3 regions of the Stenotrophomonas sp. CCNWLW162 genome follow, and region 3 is predicted to be linked to each of the others. Evidence: predicted binding sites of a transcription regulator. Region 3 holds the regulator's gene; each other region holds the start of a gene.
The links. Region 3 encodes FliA, which starts transcription of late flagellar genes. Its sites were predicted from a motif close to TAAAGTTTNNCNNNCNNNGGCCGATAA; they were not measured.
Positions count from the first base shown of each region.

Region 1: V9K93_RS06380 (methyl-accepting chemotaxis protein) is a predicted target of FliA. The motif match lies at 3,857-3,883, and genes of this name have one in related genera.
Region 2: V9K93_RS18575 (GGDEF domain-containing protein) is a predicted target of FliA. The motif match lies at 2,487-2,513, and genes of this name have one in related genera.

Region 1 is NZ_JBBCBL010000002.1:299,324-305,056, forward strand. Features, by position in the region: gene V9K93_RS06365 (TonB-dependent receptor domain-containing protein) at 1-275, shown strand, start outside; gene V9K93_RS06370 (hypothetical protein) at 336-506, opposite strand; gene V9K93_RS06375 (DUF2628 domain-containing protein) at 724-1,110, shown strand; gene V9K93_RS06380 (methyl-accepting chemotaxis protein) at 1,207-3,738, opposite strand; gene V9K93_RS06385 (NAD-dependent epimerase/dehydratase family protein) at 3,949-4,842, opposite strand; gene V9K93_RS06390 (S41 family peptidase) at 4,941-5,733, opposite strand, start outside.
Region 2 is NZ_JBBCBL010000008.1:138,773-144,505, forward strand. Features, by position in the region: gene V9K93_RS18565 (sulfite exporter TauE/SafE family protein) at 1-663, opposite strand, end outside; gene V9K93_RS18570 (YchJ family protein) at 767-1,159, shown strand; gene V9K93_RS18575 (GGDEF domain-containing protein) at 1,163-2,443, opposite strand; gene egtB (ergothioneine biosynthesis protein EgtB) at 2,594-3,865, shown strand; gene egtD (L-histidine N(alpha)-methyltransferase) at 3,862-4,836, shown strand; gene V9K93_RS18590 (lytic murein transglycosylase) at 4,921-5,733, shown strand, end outside.
Region 3 is NZ_JBBCBL010000003.1:260,120-265,852, forward strand. Features, by position in the region: gene flhF (flagellar biosynthesis GTPase FlhF) at 1-1,313, shown strand, start outside; gene V9K93_RS10060 (MinD/ParA family ATP-binding protein) at 1,300-2,187, shown strand; gene V9K93_RS10065 (RNA polymerase sigma factor FliA) at 2,184-2,927, shown strand; gene cheY (chemotaxis response regulator CheY) at 2,985-3,377, shown strand; gene V9K93_RS10075 (protein phosphatase CheZ) at 3,377-3,982, shown strand; gene V9K93_RS10080 (chemotaxis protein CheA) at 3,985-5,733, shown strand, end outside.

The DNA of each region.
Region 1 (5,733 bases), on a different contig from region 3:
AGTTCTCGGGCTACTCGTCGCTGGACTGGACGCCCAACACGACGTTCTCCAGCAGCCTGTCGGCGCAGTACACCGGCAAGCAGACCGGCACGGCGACGACCTTCCTCAAGGCCTACACCCTGTATGACCTGACCGCCGCCTGGAACGTCAACGAGGTACTGACCCTGCGTGGTGGCGTCAGCAACCTGGCCGACAAGAAGCTGTACGCGGAAGGCTCCACCGACTACTTCGTGGCCGGGCGCAGTTACTTCCTGAGCATGACCGCGCGCTTCTGACCGGCGACGCGCGCCGCGATCGCGCTGGCGGCTGGCCAGCGCGATCGGCGGTGTTGCGGGTTACTCGCTTTCCAGCGCGGCCGGTGCCGCGTTCTGCGTGGCCGCCGTGCGCGCACGGTCCATTGCCACCGCCAGTTGCTGGCGTGCGAGCAGTTGTTGTGCCTGCACCACTTCAGGTGTCGGCAGGAGCACCGGTCCCGGTGCGTTTTCCGGTGTAGCAGGTGTGGTCATGCAACCTCCATGGACATCCCGCCGCTGCCCGGAATCAGCTGGGGCGGCGGCGGAACTGCGCACCCTATCCTAAAAACAAGGCGGATGGGTGACGGTGCGGCGCCCCGCCGCAGACCTGCACATGCTGGGCGCGTCACATTTTTGACGGTTGAGGGTAGTTTCCTGAACCGGCGGCCTCGTATCATGTAATCGTTTTCCTACAAGGACGTAATCGTCAATGAACGCAGTCGACCTCACCCGCTTCAGCCCGAAGTGGCAGTTCCGCTTCAACTTCTTCCAGCAGCACGGTGCTCCCAAGGAGCCGGGATTCAAACACGCCTGGAAGGCGCTGTCCTTCGGCGACCGCCTGAAGATCAACATCAACTTCTTCGCGTTCTTCTTCGGCTTCATCTACCTGCTCATCCTGGGGATGTGGCGCAAGGCGCTGGTGGTGATCGGCATCGGCATCGTGCTGGGCATCGTCTCCCTGTTCCTGCCGGATGTCGTTGCGCGTCCACTGTTCATTGCCATGAACTTCCTGGTCGCCGCCAGCACCAACTACAGCTACTACCTGGAGCAGGTGAAGGGCAAAGCCAGCTGGAACCCCTTCGAAGGCATGTTCTGAACGATTGCGATTGCCGGACCCGGTACCGGCATGCCAGCAAGCTGAAACAAGGACGCCCGGCTTTTGCCGGGCGTCTTCATTTGTGCCAGCCGCGGCTCAGGCCGCGTAGCGTGCCGCGGCTACCGGCTCGGCCTGCAGCCGGAAGCGCGATACCGCCACCGCCAGCTGCTCGGCCTGTTCTTCCATCGCCCGCGCTGCGGCGCTGGCTTCCTCCACCAGCGCAGCGTTCTGCTGGGTGGTCTCGTCCATCTGCACCACGGTCTGGTTGACCTGCTCGATGCCCGCCGACTGCTCGCGCGACGCCGCCGAGATCTCGGCCATGATCTCGTTGACCCGGCCGACCTGGCCAACGATCTCCTGCATGGTGCGTCCGGCGCCGTGTACCAGCTGCGCTCCGGCACCGACCTGTGCCACCGATGCGTCGATCAGCCCCTTGATCTCCTTGGCAGCACCCGCCGAACGCTGGGCCAGCGCGCGCACTTCACTGGCGACCACAGCGAAGCCACGGCCCTGCTCACCGGCGCGTGCTGCCTCCACTGCCGCGTTCAGTGCCAGGATGTTGGTCTGGAAGGCGATGCCATCGATCACCGAAATGATCTCGGCAATGCGCTGCGAGGAGGCCTCGATCTGCTCCATGGTCTGCACCACCTGGCTGACCACCTGGCCACCTTCACTGGCGACACCTGCAGCGGAGCCCGCCAGGGTATTGGCCTGCAGCGCGTGGTCGGCGTTCTGACGCACGGTGGAGGTCAGTTCTTCCATCGAAGCGGCGGTTTCTTCCAGATTCGCCGCCTGCTGCTCGGTGCGGCGTGACAGGTCACTGTTGCCGGCGGCAATCTCACCGGCGGCCAGGCGGATGCTGGCGGCCGACTGCTGGATCTGGCCAACGATCCGGGTCAGCTGCTGCACGGTGCTGTTGGCATCGTCGCGCATCACCGCGAACACCCCATGGAAGTCACCCTGCATGCGCGCGCTCAGATCGCCGGCGGCGATCGCGCGCAGCAGCGTCGACAGCTCGGCCAGGTTGTGGTCGCTGACCTCCATCATGGTATTGAGGGTTTCGACCATGCGGCGGAAATCGTGGTCGAAGCGCAGGGCGTCGCCGCGCACCGCGAAGTCACCGGCAGCGGCTGCAGCAGCCAGCTGCTGGATCTGATCGTTGATCGCCGCCAGATTGCTCTTGGTGGTGGCCATCGCGGCGCTGAACACTGCCTTCTCGCCCGGCAATGCTTCCATGTCCACGCTGAGGTCACCCACTGCGTAGCGCTGCATCACCTCGACCAGGCGCTGGGTGACCGCATTGCTGGAGGCTACCAGCTGGTTGCTGTCGGCCACCATGCGGCCGTACTCGCCGGGGAATACAGAGGCGTCCATGCGGTAGCTGAGCTCGCCGGCATCGTGGCGACGCGCCATTTCGGACTGCGCGGCCATCACCGACTGCAGCTGGCCGCGCATGCCCTGCATCGCCTCCAGCAGGCGCCCCACTTCGTCATTGCTGCGCGTCGGCAGCGCACTGTCCAGCTTGCCCGCGGCGACATCGCCGGCTACGCGCACCGCTTCGGCCAGCGGCCGGATCGCCAGGCGGCGCAGCAGCACGTAGACACCCGCACTGAGGGTCAAGGCGGCCACCACACCGACCAGCAAGGTCAGCCACAGCAGCTGGCGCGCCTCTGCCACGATCACCGCATGCGGCATCACCACGCCCAGTGCGAAGCGCTGCGGGGCATCGCCCACGCGCAGCGGTACGTACACACGCACGTTGCCGGCCGCATCCGGGGTGAAGGCTTCGAAGCGGCGGTCGGCGGCGATGTCGGCCAGCATGCTGCGGGTCAGTGCATCGCTGCGCGGCTTGCCGATTTCAGCGGGATTGGCCGAAGCCAGCACCACGCCATTGGGCGAGAGCAGCTCGACGCGGCCGGCGCCCATCGGCTTCAGCGTGGCCAGGTGCTTCTGCAGCGCGGCCAGCGAGAAGTCGACGGTAAACACGCCGAGGAACGTACCGTTTTCGACGATCGGCGTACTCAGCGTGCTCATCAGCACCTGCTGGCCGCCGATGTCATAGGCGTAGGGCTCGCTCACCTTCGCCAGCTTGTCGCGGCTGGGTACCATGTACCAGTCGCCGGAGCCGCTGGCGGTCTCGGTGTAGTCGGTCATCGTCGACTGCTGCGGCGTGCCATCGTGCCAGGCCCAGTAGCTCATGTAGCGACCTGTGGCATCGTGCGCCTCGGTGTTGACGAACTCGGCATCCTTGCCATCGAAGGCATCAGCTTCCCACATGGTGCTCTTGCCCAGCCATTCCGGATGGGTACGCAGCTGTTCGCCGAGCACCGCCGCCAGGCTGGCGCGATCGGGCACGTCGCCACGGGCACGCTGGGCCAGCACGCTTTCAACCATGGCATCGTTGCTGGCGAAAGCCGTGCCGAGGTCGGCCGCGACCTGGCGTGCCTCGGCGGTGGCTTCGCTGGCCATGGTCTGGCGCGAGGCATTGACCAGGCTGGCGCTGGCCTGGCGATAGATCAGGAACGCGGTCAGGCCGAAGCACAGCAGCGCGATCACGGCGGTGCCGAGCATCAGCTTGTGGGCGATGCTGCCCGGGCGGCGGGCGGCGACGGAGCGGGAAGAAGGCATGGAAGGATCCGCAAGGCAGTTCAGGACGACCGGCACCGCGAGGGCACCGCGCAGGCGCGCGATCCATCGCGCAGGCCACCGGTCGCCGGGCCGGGCCCAGCACAGGAAGCGCACCGGGTTAGCGGCCGCCCGCCAACGAGGTTGAGGCGGCCGTCCTGCACATTGCTGAACGTACTCAGGGTCGGGTCAGGAACCCGCCCTGCTGCCGCCCTATTCGGCCACGCGGTCCTTGATCCATTCCGCCCGCGGCAGCACTTCGATGCTGCCAGCCGCGTACTGCTGCAAGACATCGTCCGGGCCGAAGCGCGGCTGCCACCCCAACGCCCGCCGCATACGGGCACTGTCGTAGACGCGATCGATGCTCAGCGGCAGCGGCCAACGGCGGCGTTCGAACTCGGCCAGCAGCTGTGGCGCGCGCCGGGCCAGCACGTTGCGCGGCTGGGTGGCCAGCTCCAGGCAGTCCTCGCGCCGGAACGGGGTCGGTGCACAGGCGAGATAGCGGGCGAAGGCAGCGCCTTCATCCAGCAGCAGCGCGGCGTGCGCGCTGGCCACGTCGCGCGCGTCGATGCCACGGTGCAGGCGGAACATCGCCATGCGCTCGGGCGGTTCCGGGAAGCAACGGCCCATGCGCAGCACGCGCACACTGAAATCCGGCGCGGTTGCAGCTTCGGCCAGGGCCTCTGCCTGCAGCTTGGTGCGATGGTAGATGGTGCGCGGCAGGGGCTCGGTGTCCTCGTCGATCCAGCGGCAGCCGCCGGCCACCACCGCGTGACCGTACAGGGCGGTGGTGCTGGTCAGCACGAAGCGCCGTGCACCGGCCTCGCGCGCGGCCTGCAGCAGGTGTGCGGTGGCGTCCACGTTGATCTGCTGGAACACCGCATCCGGCACCAGCCCGACGTGCGGGGCATGCAGCGCCGCGGTATGGATGACCGCGTCGACACCCTGCACCGCCCGCGTGACCGCCTGACGATCGGTGACATCGGCAATGATGCGCGTAGTGGCGAACGGACTGCGATCCAGCCCCACCACTTCATGGGCCGCCGCCAACGCGCCGAAGATCGCGCGCCCGATCCGCCCGGAACTGCCGGTCAACAGAATCTTCATTGAGTCCATTCACTCGAAGCGCCCGGGAACTACCGGGATGCATCGATTCTAGGCACGCTGCATGTCGTCTGCGATAGGGCATGGTTGCAATTGTGCGTTCATCTTGACGACGCCGGCATGGCCAACAACTGACGGGCGACGAACAGTGGATCGTCACCACCGGCGACGTCGGGCCTGACACCGGTGCGCTCCCAGTTGCCACCGGTGCGGAGATTGATCGGTTGCCGGTCCGGAATGCTGATCTGATAGCCATCCGGCAGCAGCACAGGATCATCGAACATATGTGCGGCACCGCCACTGCGGCTGCCAACGATGCGCGCGCGACCCAGCGCCTGCAACGAAAAGGCGACATATTCGGCAGCCGAGCCGGTGCGGCGGTCGATCAGTACCACCAGCGGCTTCAGGTACGCCGGCAGGCTCGCCGGTGGCAACGGCACCGGGGTACGTCGGCCACGCTGCTCCAGTGCCTGCACCTGGGTGATGTTCGCATCCAGCAAGGTACGCACCAGCAGGTCGGCGCTGCCGTCATCACCGCCGCCGTTCTGGCGCAGATCCAGCACCAGCCCATCGGTGTCGGCCAGCAGGGTGAAGGCAGCAGACAGCTTCGGCCTGGCCAGGTCGAGCGGATAGAAAGTGCTCAGCCGCAGGTAACCGATATTGCCCTCCAGCACCTTTACCTCGCGCACGCCTGCACCGTTGCTGCGGGCGTCGGCGCGCCAGGCCATCAGCCAATCGTCCTGTCCGGCGCTGGCATCCACCCGCTCGACGTGGAAATGGCCATCGAATACGTCCAGGTCCTGGTTCAGGCGCAAGCTGAAGGCCTTCGGATCCGCACACGCATCGGCGTAGCGCTGTTCGTTCGACCAACCACGCAGGGCATCGGCGATGCGG
Region 2 (5,733 bases), on a different contig from region 3:
CGATCCAATGATGTTGGCCGCCGCCATCGGCAGCGCGAACAGCCACAGGATGTTGCCGGTCGGCACGAAGAACGAGATCGCCGCCACATTGGTCGCCAGGTTCACCACCTTCGACGCGGCCGATGCGCGCAGGAAATCCAGGCCGAAGAAGCGCACGAACAGGAAGATCAGGAAGCTGCCCGTACCCGGCCCGAAAAAGCCATCGTAGAAGCCGATCGCCGCACCAATGGCCAGTGCGATGGCCAGCTCGCGGCGGCCGATCTCCTGCGGCCGGTGCAGTGCACCGAAATCCTTCTTCCAAAGCGTGTAAGCCAGCATCGCGATCAGCAGCACCAGTACCAGCGGGCGCACCGCATCCTTGGGCAGCAGGCTAACCGCGGTGGCCCCGGCGAAGGAGAAGATGAAGGCCGTGCCAGCCGCGAACAGCACCGGCTTCCACGGGAAGCGCACATTGCGTGCATAGCGCCAGGCCGCTGCACCCGTGCCGAACATCGAGCTGAACTTGTTGGTACCGAACAGCATCGCCGGCGTCTGCTGCGGCAGCACCGTGAACAGGCCGGGCAGCTGCACCAGGCCACCGCCACCGACGGCGGCATCCACAAGGCCGGCGATGAAGGCGATCACCACCAGCCACCACAACTCAGGGGGAACCAGTTCCAGCACGGCGATCAATCAAGGTGGGGGGCGCGACAGCATACGCCTGTCCTGCATCAGCTGACCCGTGCCGCGCGTGGATCAATCCATGCAACCCGGCGACAATGCCGGCATGAGCCGAAAACCCGCCGATCCCTGTCCCTGCGGCCTGGCCGCCGACTACACCGCCTGCTGCGGCCGTTTTCACGCCGGCGAGGCCGCGCCCGATGCCGAGCGCCTGATGCGTTCGCGTTACAGCGCCTACGTGCGGGGTCTGGCCGACTACCTGCGCCAGACCTGGCACCCGGACACGCGTCCGGCCGAGCTGACGCTGGACGATGCGCCGGGCCAGCGCACGCATTGGCTGGGCCTGACCGTGCACGAGCACACCGTTACCGGTGCCGACAGCGCCGACGTCCGCTTCACCGCGCGCTACCGCATCGGCGGCGGCAGCGCGGTGAAGATGACCGAACACAGCCGCTTCCTGCGCATCGACGGCCGCTGGTACTACCTCGACGCGGTCTGAGCCTCAGCCGCCACGCATGGCCAGCACGCGCTGGCCGGCCTGCGCGTGCACCTGGTTGCGGCCCCCGTCCTTGGCCGCGTACAGCGCCTGGTCGGCGGCCTTGACCACCGCCATCGGTCGCCGGTCCACACGACTGTCGGCCAGGCCGATGCTCACCGTCACCTGCACGACCTGGCCGCTGCCACCGCGTCCGCGCTGCTGGCGGCCGGCTTCGTCATCGCGGCTGCGGGTGCTGCGGTCGCGCAGCTGCATGCGGGTGTCCTCGATGCTCTGCCGCAGCGCCTCCACGGCATCCATGCAGGCCGCCGCAGGGCGGTCCAGGAACACCACCGCGAACTCCTCGCCGCCATAGCGGAACGCGCGGCCGCCGTCACCCACCCGCGCCAGCCGCGAGGCTACCAGGCGCAGCACGTCGTCGCCGGTGTCGTGGCCATGGGTATCGTTGAACGATTTGAAGTGGTCTACGTCCACCATCGCGATGCTGTAGGTGCCGCGTGCCCGTTGCAGGGTTTCGTTGAACACGCGGCGCCCCGGCAGGCCGGTCAGTTCGTCGCGGAACGCCATGTGGAAGGATTCCTGCAGCATCGCACCCAGCACCAGCAGCAGGGCGGCGCAGCTCAGCGCCGGCAGCAGCACCGGCTGCAGGAACACCCGCGGCAGCATCCACCACAGGCACAGCATCGCAAGCAGCATCGACGTATGCAGCGGGCGCGGGTGCCGCCAGGCCTGCCAGCCCAGCGCAGCGGTGGCCAGCAGGAACAGCAGCGCCGGCAGTTGTGCCAGCGCGTTCCAGTCGGCCGGAATCCAGCTCCAATGGCGGTTCGACAGCAGGTCGTGCATGCCACGCGGTTGTTGTGCCGCCAGCAGGAGGAAGATCAGAAGCGCGGTGCCACTGGCAATACCACGCAGCAACAGGTCGTGGCGTCGGCGCCCGCGCTCCGGCCACAACGCCAGTCCGGCGAACAACAGCGGCAACCAGGTTGAGATGGCGTGGAAGCGAAGCGGCGTCAGTGCGGTGACATGGCCACTGCGCAGGTAGCCAGCGACATCGTGGTGCAGTAGCGCAAACACCACCGCCACCAGCAGTAGCAGGCACAGCGCGCGCATCTGATGGTAGAGCAGGGCCAGCCCCGCGCCGAGGCAGGCCAGCAGCCAGGGCAGGATGCGCTGGGCGGGACTGGCCACGTCTTCAGCACCCAATGCGGTGCACAGCACCACGGCGACCAGCATGGCGGGCAGCACGAACAGGTAATGCGCAGGCTGGCGGAGCGGATGCAGGGGCAAGCAGGAATTCCAGCGCGGTGACGACGCGGCCGCAGCATTGCCGTTAGCGGCGTTCGTGCCTGCATCTTGAATGCGGGTGGCTTACCCATGTGAACAAAGTGACGCCGAACCATGACATCGCACTCACCGTTCTGCGCCGATGCTGCGCGCATGGACAGCGTACCCGCCGCCGTCGCTGCCCCGCAGCACGATCTCGCCCACCAGTTCGCCCGCATCCGGGCGCGCAGCCTGCAGCTGGCCGCACCGCTCAGTGCCGAGGACGCCATGCTGCAGAGCATGGCCGACGCCAGCCCGAGCAAGTGGCATCTGGCCCATACCACTTGGTTCTTCGAGCGCTTCGTGCTGGCGGGACTCGCCACCACACCGGCGCATGACCCGGCCTGGGACTATCTGTTCAACAGCTACTACAAGAGCATCGGCCCGGCGCATGCGCGGCCGCAGCGTGGGCTGCTGTCGCGACCCTCGCTGCAGCAGGTGCGCGACTACCGGCAGCAGGTCGATGCGCAGGTACAGGCACGCCTGACGGCAGGCGACCTTGATGAGCAGGCGCTGCAGCACCTGCAGCTGGGACTGCAGCATGAGCAGCAGCATCAGGAGCTGCTGCTCACCGACATCAAGCATGCGTTCTGGTGCAATCCGCTGCAGCCGCCGTATCGCGAAGACCTGCAACCCACCGCAAGCAGCGCCGGCGCTCAGGGTTGGATCGAGTCACCCGAGCGCATCGTCACCGTCGGCGCCGCAGCCTGGCCGCAGCAGGCCGCGTTCGCGTACGACAACGAATCGCCAGCGCACCGCGTGCTGCTGCCCGCCCACGCCCTGGCCGAGCGCCCGCTCAGCAATGCCGAATACCTCGCCTTCATCGAGGCCGGTGGTTACCGGGAGCCGCGCTGGTGGCTCAGCGAAGGCTGGGCGCTGCGCGAAGCCGAGGGCTGGCAGCACCCGCTGTACTGGGATGACGCTCTGCAGCGCGAATACACCCTCGGCGGTTGGCGTGAGCTGGATCCGCACGCGCCGGTCTGCCACCTCAGCTACTACGAGGCTGATGCCTGCGCCCGCTGGGCCGGCGCGCGCCTGCCCAGCGAGTTCGAATGGGAAGCGGCTGCGACGTCGCAACCGGTCAGCGGCCACTTCGCAGAGGATGACCACCTGCACCCGCAGGCGGGGCAGGGCAGTGGACTGCGGCAGCTGTTCGGCGATGTATGGGAATGGACCCAATCGGCCTATGGCGCCTACCCCGGCTTCCGCCCATTTGCTGGAAACCTGGGTGAGTACAACGGCAAGTTCATGTGCGGGCAGTGGGTGCTGCGCGGCGGGAGCTGCGCCACGCCGCGCGGACATGTGCGCGCCAGCTACCGCAACTTCTTCATGCCACCGGCGCGCTGGCAGTTCTCTGGGCTGCGCCTGGCCAGGGACCTTACATGAGCACCGTGCATGACGCGCTGCAGGCACTGACCGATCTCACTCCCGGCCGCCAACAGATCCTGGCCGACGCGGTGACCGGGCTCTCACGTTCGCTGCGGCAGCTGCCGTCCAAGTACTTCTACGACGCACGTGGATCGCGCCTGTTCGAGCAGATCACCCAGACCCCCGAGTACTACCCCACGCGCACCGAGCTGGCCCTGCTGAAGCGCGTGCTGCCGGACATTGCCCGCAGCGTCGGCCCGCGCCTGCACGTGGTGGAACTGGGCAGCGGCAGCGGCCGCAAGACCGCGCTGCTGCTGGCCGCCCTGCACGACCCGGTGGCCTACACACCGATCGAAATCTCACGCGCCGCACTGCTGTCCAGCATCGACCATCTGGCCCCGGCGCTGCCCCAGGTCGAGATGCTGCCGGTCTGTGCCGACTTCACCAGCCCTGTGACCGTGCCCATGCCCGAGCGCGAACCCGCGCGACGCCTGTTGTTCTTCCCCGGTTCCACACTGGGCAACTTTGAAGGCGAAGACGCGGTCGCACTGCTGCGCGCGATGCGCCAGACCATGGGCCGTGACGGGCTGGCCCTGGTCGGCATCGACCTGCACAAGGACCCGGCGCTGATCGAAGCGGCCTACAACGATGCGCAGGGTGTCACCGCCGCGTTCACTCTCAACCTGCTGGCCCGGCTCAACCGCGAGATCGGCAGCGACTTCGACCTCGACGGCTTCCGCCACCGCGCCTGCTACAGCACCGCGCGGCTGCGCATCGAGACCGATCTGGTCAGCCGCTGGGCGCAGGATGTGCATCTGGACGGCCGCACTTTCCACTTTGCCGCCGATGAACCGATCCGCGTGGAGTACAGCCACAAGTACACCGACGACAGCTTTGAACAGCTGCTGCAGCAGGCCGGGCTGCAGGTGGTGCAGCGCTGGGATGCCGACGCCCCGGCCTATGGCCTGCGCCTGCTGCGCGCTCTGTAGGACCGATCACCCGCCGGTGCCGCTTCAGGTTCGGCTGCACCGCTGGCCCTAAGATGGCCCTGCACCGGCAACACGGAGGACGCCATGCCCATTCTGATCACGCTCGGCCTGGCCGCCGCCCTCGCCTCGACGCCGGCGCAGCCGACGGCACCCGATCCCGGCCTCGATCCGGCCTTCAGCCGCTGCCTGGCGGGCCTGCAGGCCGCGGCCGCCAGCCAGGGCATCAGTGCCGACCGCTTCAACGAAATCACCGACGGCCTCACCCCGGACCCCAGCGTGCTCGGCCTGCTCGATGCGCAGCCGGAATTCACCACGCCGATCTGGGATTACCTGGCAGCCCTGGTCGATCGCCAGCGCGTTGATGATGGGCGCGCGATGCTGCAGCAGCATCGTGACCTGCTCGATCGCGTGTCCGCACAGTACGGCGTCGATCCGACCACCATCGTCGCCGTATGGGGCGTGGAGAGCGACTATGGCCGCGTGTTCGGCAAGCGCCCGCTGCTGCAGTCCCTGGCCACGCTGTCCTGCGCCGGCCGTCGCCAGGCCTTCTTCCGTGGCGAACTGCTGGCCCTGCTCAAGCTGATCGACCGGGGTGACCTGCAGGCGCAGGGGCTGACTGGTTCCTGGGCCGGCGCGTTCGGCCATACCCAGTTCATGCCCAGCACCTATGCACGCATCGCGGTCGACGGTGACGGCGACGGTCGTCGTGATCTGGTCGGCAGCATTCCCGACGCGCTGGCGTCCACCGCCAACTACCTCAAGCGTGCCGGCTGGCGCAGTGGCGAGCCATGGGGCATGGAGGTCCGTATCCCGGCCGGCTTCAACGCCAGCCAGGCCGGTCGTACCCAACGCCGCGCGCTGGCCGACTGGCGCGCGCAGGGCGTGACCGCGCTGGAT
Region 3 (5,733 bases):
GTGCCACCGGCCGCACCCTGGACAGCGCCGACGAGATCGTGCCGACCCGCGGCAGCACCGGCTTCGCCGCAACCCTGGCGCGTGCTGCCGTCAACGAACCGGCGCGTGCGGAACAGGCCTTCGGCCCGTTCGCAGACGCCGTCGCCGACGCTGTCGCTGCACCCGCCGTGATCATCCCGGCCAACCGTGCGCGCTTCCAGATCGATCCGCCGCATGCCGAGCATCAGCAAAGCCCGGCCCCGGCCGTGGCGGTGCAGCCGCCGCCGCTGCCGCTGCCGGCCAGCGTTGTGGCCGACGCGCAGTCGCAGACCTTCGCCGACGAACCGTCGATGGCGGACGCAACCATCGACACCGCCCCGGAACCGACCCTTGCACCAGCCCCGGTGCTGACCGTGGTCGCCCAGGACGATGCCGAGATCCGACAGCTGCGCCAGGAAGTGGCCGGCATGCGCCAGGTGATCGAGCGCGAGATGAACCGCTTCACCGACGAGCGCCTGCGTGGCTGCCCGGTGCGCGCCACTGCACTGGACCTGATGGACGAGTACGGCTTCGACGCCGGCCTGACCCGCGACGTGGCCATGCAGATCCCGCTGGAGACCGATGCGCACCGCGGCCGCGGCCTGATGCTCGGGCTGATCTCGCGCAAGCTGCCGATCGCTCCGGTCGACCCGCTGGAGGAAGGCGGCGTGATCGCTCTCGTCGGCCCGACCGGCGCCGGCAAGACCACCACCATCGCCAAGCTGGCCTCGCGCTTCGCCGAGAAGCACGCCCCGCGCGATGTCGCCCTGGTCACCACCGACACCACCCGCATCGGTGCCCGCGAGCAGCTGTACGGTTACGGCCGCCAGCTCGGCATCGCGGTGCATGAGGCCAACAGCGGCACCGACCTGGACCAGCTGCTGGAACGCCTGAAGGACTACAAGCTGGTGCTGATCGACACCGCCGGCCTGGGCCCGCGCGACCGTGCCCTGGCCGCCCAGCTGCAGTGGCTGCGTGCCGCCCGCCAGGTCCGCACCCTGCTGGTGCTTCCAGCCAACACCAGCTTCGGCGACATGGACGAGGTGGTCCGCCGCTTCGGCGCGGCCAACCTGCAGGGCCTGGTGCTGAGCAAGCTGGACGAAACCGGCCGCTTCGGCAACGCCCTGTCGGTGGCCGTGGACCACGCCCTGCCGATCACCTGGGTGACCGACGGCCAGGACGTTCCGGAGGACCTGCACCGGGCCAGTGCAGCCAATCTCGTACTTCGCCTTGAAGATTTGCGCCGCGCGGCCGATATGCCCTGCAACCCGGAGTTGAACCATGCCGTCGCGTGAGTACGCCAAGCTGACCAAGACCTTCCCGCTGTCGGCCACCCGCAGCGAGCCGCTCGGCCCTGTGCGCACCATTGCGGTCACTGGCGGCAAGGGCGGCGTGGGCAAGACGAATGTGTCCGCCAACCTGGCCGTGGCGCTGGCCGGCATGGGCAAGCGCACGCTGCTGCTGGACGCCGACCTCGGCCTGGCCAACATCGACGTGATCCTGGGACTGAACCCCACCTTTACCCTGGCCGATCTGGTCGCCGGCCGCTGCTCGCTGGATGACGTCATCGTCGAAGGCCCGAACGGCGTGCTGGTGGTCCCTGCCGCGTCCGGCCGCCGCCACATGGCCGAGCTGGCCCCGGCCGAGCACGTCGGCCTGGTCAACGTGTTCTCCGAGCTGGAACGCGAGCTGGACATCATGGTGGTGGACACCGCCGCCGGCATCAACGATGGCGTACTGACCTTCTGCCAGGCCGCACAGGACACCGTGGTGGTGGTCTGTGACGAGCCGGCCTCGATCACCGACGCCTACGCACTGATCAAGGTGCTGTCGCGCGAGCGTGGCGTGGACCGCATCCAGGTGGTGGCCAACATGGTGCGCGACCCCAACGAGGGCCGCGTGCTGTACGAAAAGCTGACCCGTGTCTGCGAGAAGTTCCTCGCCGATGTCTCGCTGAACTACCTCGGCTGCGTTCCGCAGGACGATTGGCTGCGCCTGTCGGTGCAGCGCCAGCAGCCGGTGGTGAAGGCCTATCCGTCCAGCCCGGCCGCGCTGGCGATCACCGAGATCGCGCGCCGTACCGCGCGCTGGCAGGCGCCGACCGAACCGCGTGGCGGCGTCGAATTCTTCCTCGAACGCATCCTCAAGCAGCGTGGGGTGACGGCATGAAAGGCGCAGCCCAGTACAGGGAAGTGCAGCGCTCGGCGGCGAACGAAGTCATCGCCCAGCATTCGGACCTGGTGCGGCGCATCGCCCACCATCTGGCTGCGCGCCTACCCGCCAGCGTCGAGGTCGATGACCTGATCCAGGCCGGCATGATGGGCCTGATCGAAGCCTCGCGCAGCTACGACGCCGACCAGGGCGCCTCGTTCGAGACCTATGCGTCGATCCGCATCCGCGGCTCGATGATCGACGAGATCCGCCGTGGCGACTGGGTGCCCCGCTCAGTGCACCGCCGCGCTCGTGATGCCGCCGCCACCATCCGCCGCCTGGAGCAGAGCAGCGGCCGCGCCGCCAGCGCCACCGAAGTGGCCGCGGCGATGGAAATGCCGCTGCCCGAATACCTGCGGTTGATGGAAGACGCCGCACGTGGCCAGGTGCTGAGCCTGGAGTCGCGCATCGAAGACCAGGGCGAGCTGGACACCGTCACCCAGGGCGGCCCGACCCCGCAGCAGGTACTGGAACGCGGCGAGTTCGGCCGCGAGCTGGGCAAGGCGATCGGCCACCTGCCCGAGCGCGAGCAGCTGGTGCTGTCGCTCTACTACGAGCAGGAGCTGAACCTGAAGGAGATCGGCGCGGTGCTTGGCGTAAGTGAATCGCGGGTCTGCCAGATCCACGGCCAGGCAGTGCTGCGCCTGCGTGGTCGACTGAAGATTTTCGAGGCGGCGGACGCCGGCCTCGAAGAATGAACATGCCCGAGGCGGCTGCCCCCGGCCGCCCGGACTGAACAACAAAGGAACTCTGCTTTGAACAAGAACATGCGCATCCTGATCGTCGACGACTTCTCGACCATGCGTCGGATCGTCAAGAACCTGCTGGGCGATCTGGGCTTCACCAATACCGCCGAAGCCGAGGACGGGCATGCCGCGCTGTCGCTGCTGCAGAGCCAGCCGTTCGATTTCGTGGTCACCGACTGGAACATGCCGGTGATGACCGGCATCGAACTGCTCAAGGCGATCCGCGCCGATGCCAAGCTGAAGACACTGCCGGTGCTTATGGTGACGGCCGAAGCCAAGCGCGAGCAGATCATCGAAGCCGCCCAGAGCGGCGTGAACGGCTACATCATCAAGCCGTTCACCGCGCAGACCCTGGAAGAGAAGCTCGGCAAGATCTTCGAACGCCTGGCGGCCAGCGCCTGATGGATACCACGGTCGACAGGAACGCCCTCGCCCTGCGCCTTCAGGAAGCCCTGGACGCACTCGAGTCCGGTGACGAAGCCGCGTGGCGGCAGCGCATCGACGGGCTGGTCGCACTGCGCACGCAGCCGATGATGAGCGGCCTTTCGCGGCTGGCCCGCGAGCTGGGACAGGCGCTGGGTGAGCTGCCGACCGTGCCTGACGAAGCCGGCGAACTGGACGACGCCTGCGCGCGTCTGGACCACGTGGTGGCGATGACCGAACAGGCCACCCACCGCACCCTGGACCTGGCCGAGGAATGCCGCAGCCTGACCGAACAGCTGCGCGCCGAAGGCCTGCAGCCTGGCCAGGACGCGCAGCTCGAGCGCATCCGCCACAACCTGACCGAGATCGCTCTGACCCAGAGCTACCAGGACCTGACCGGGCAGATCATCCGTCGCGTGGTCGGCATCGTGCGCCGCGTGCACGAAGGCTTCGGCGCACTCGGCCTGCCGCCGGAACAGCATCGCTCCGACCCGGAACTGGCCGGACCGGCACTGAAGGGACTGGACCGCCACGCGGTCTCGCAGAACGACGCCGACGACCTGTTGTCGGATCTGGGGCTGTAAGCATGAGCGCGGTATCCGACGACATCACTGCCGATTTCATCATCGAGGCGCAGGAAATCCTGGATCGCCTGGGCGAACAGCTGGTGTCGCTGGAGCAGGCACCCCAGGACGGCGACCAGCTCAATGCGGTGTTCCGCGGCTACCACACGCTGAAGGGTGGCGCCGGCTTCCTTGGCGTGACGGCCATGGTTGAACTGTGCCACGCCGCCGAAGAAGCCCTCGGCGCCGCGCGCGCCGGCCAGGCGGTGCTGCAGGCCCACCATTTCGATGCCGCCCAGCAATCGCTGGATTACCTGCAGTCGATGCTGGATGCGGTGTCCTCGGGTACCGAACCGGGCTACGCGCCCCCCGAGCTGATCGCGCAGTTCGATGTACACGGTGGCGCCACCGCCCCGGCGGCCGCCGCTGCGCCCGCCGCCGGTGGCAGTGACCTGATCACCGACGATGAGTTCGAGGCCCTGCTCGACCAGCTGCACGGCGGCAAAGCCCCGACCGCGGTCGCACCGGCGAAGAAGGCCGACGACGGCCTGATCAGCGAAGACGAGTTCGAAGCCCTGCTCGACCAGCTGCACGGTGGCGCCGCACCCGGCACCAAACCGGTCGCCGCAGTGCCGGCGGCACCGCCCGCGCCACGCCCAGCCGCACCCGCACCGGCGGCCAAGCCGCCCGCCAAGCCACTGGCCGAAGCCGAGCACACCGTGCGCGTGGATACCAAGCGCCTGGATGCGATCGTCAACCTGATCGGCGAACTGGTGCTGTCACGCAATCGCTTGAAGACCCTGCGTGCGCGCCTGCGCGACGAGGAGCTGGACCGTGCGGTATCCACGCTGGACATCGCCACCGCACGCCTGCAGTCGGCGGTGATGCGTACCCGCATGCAGCCGGTGGGCAAGGTGTTCTCGCGCTTCCCCAAGGTCGCCCGCGACGTTGCCCGCTCGCTGAAGAAGGAAGTGGACCTTGAGCTGATCGGCGCCGAAACCGAGCTCGACCGCAACCTGGTCGAAGCCCTGGCCGACCCGCTGGTGCATCTGGTCCGCAACGCCATCGACCATGGCGTGGAAACGCCCGAGCTGCGTGAAGCCCAGGGCAAGCCTCGGATGGGCCACGTGCGCCTGTCGGCGCAGCAGGAAGGCGACTACGTCAGCATCGAGGTACAGGACGATGGCGCCGGCATCGATCCGGAAAAGCTGCGCGCGAAGGCACGCGAGAAGGGCCTGATCGATCCGGAAGCCGCTGCCCGCCTGAGCAGCGAGGAATGCCTGCACCTGGTGTTCCTGCCCGGCTTCTCGACCAAGCAGCAGGTCACGGATATCTCCGGCCGTGGTGTCGGCATGGACGTGGTGCAGTCGCGCATCCGCGAACTGAGCGGCCAGATCCAGATCCAGTCGGAACTGGGCCGCGGCAGTCGCTTCCTGATCCGCGTGCCGCTGACCCTGGCGATCCTGCCGACCCTGCTGGTGCAGGCCGGCGAGGACGTATACGCCTTGCCGCTGGCACGCGTGATGGAAGTGCTGCACGCCCCGCGCACCTCGCTGGGCTGGTTCGATGGACGTGCCGTGCTCGACCGCCGCTCGCATACCCTGGCGCTGGTCGATCTTCGCCAGTGGCTGGATGTGACGCCGGCCGCCTCGCCGCTGCTGACCATCGTCGTGCTGCAGGCCGGTGAAGCCCGGTTCGGCCTGGTCGTGGACCAGGTGCGAGGGCGCGAGGAAGTGGTCATCAAACCCTTGCCCAAGGCGCTGCGTGGCCTG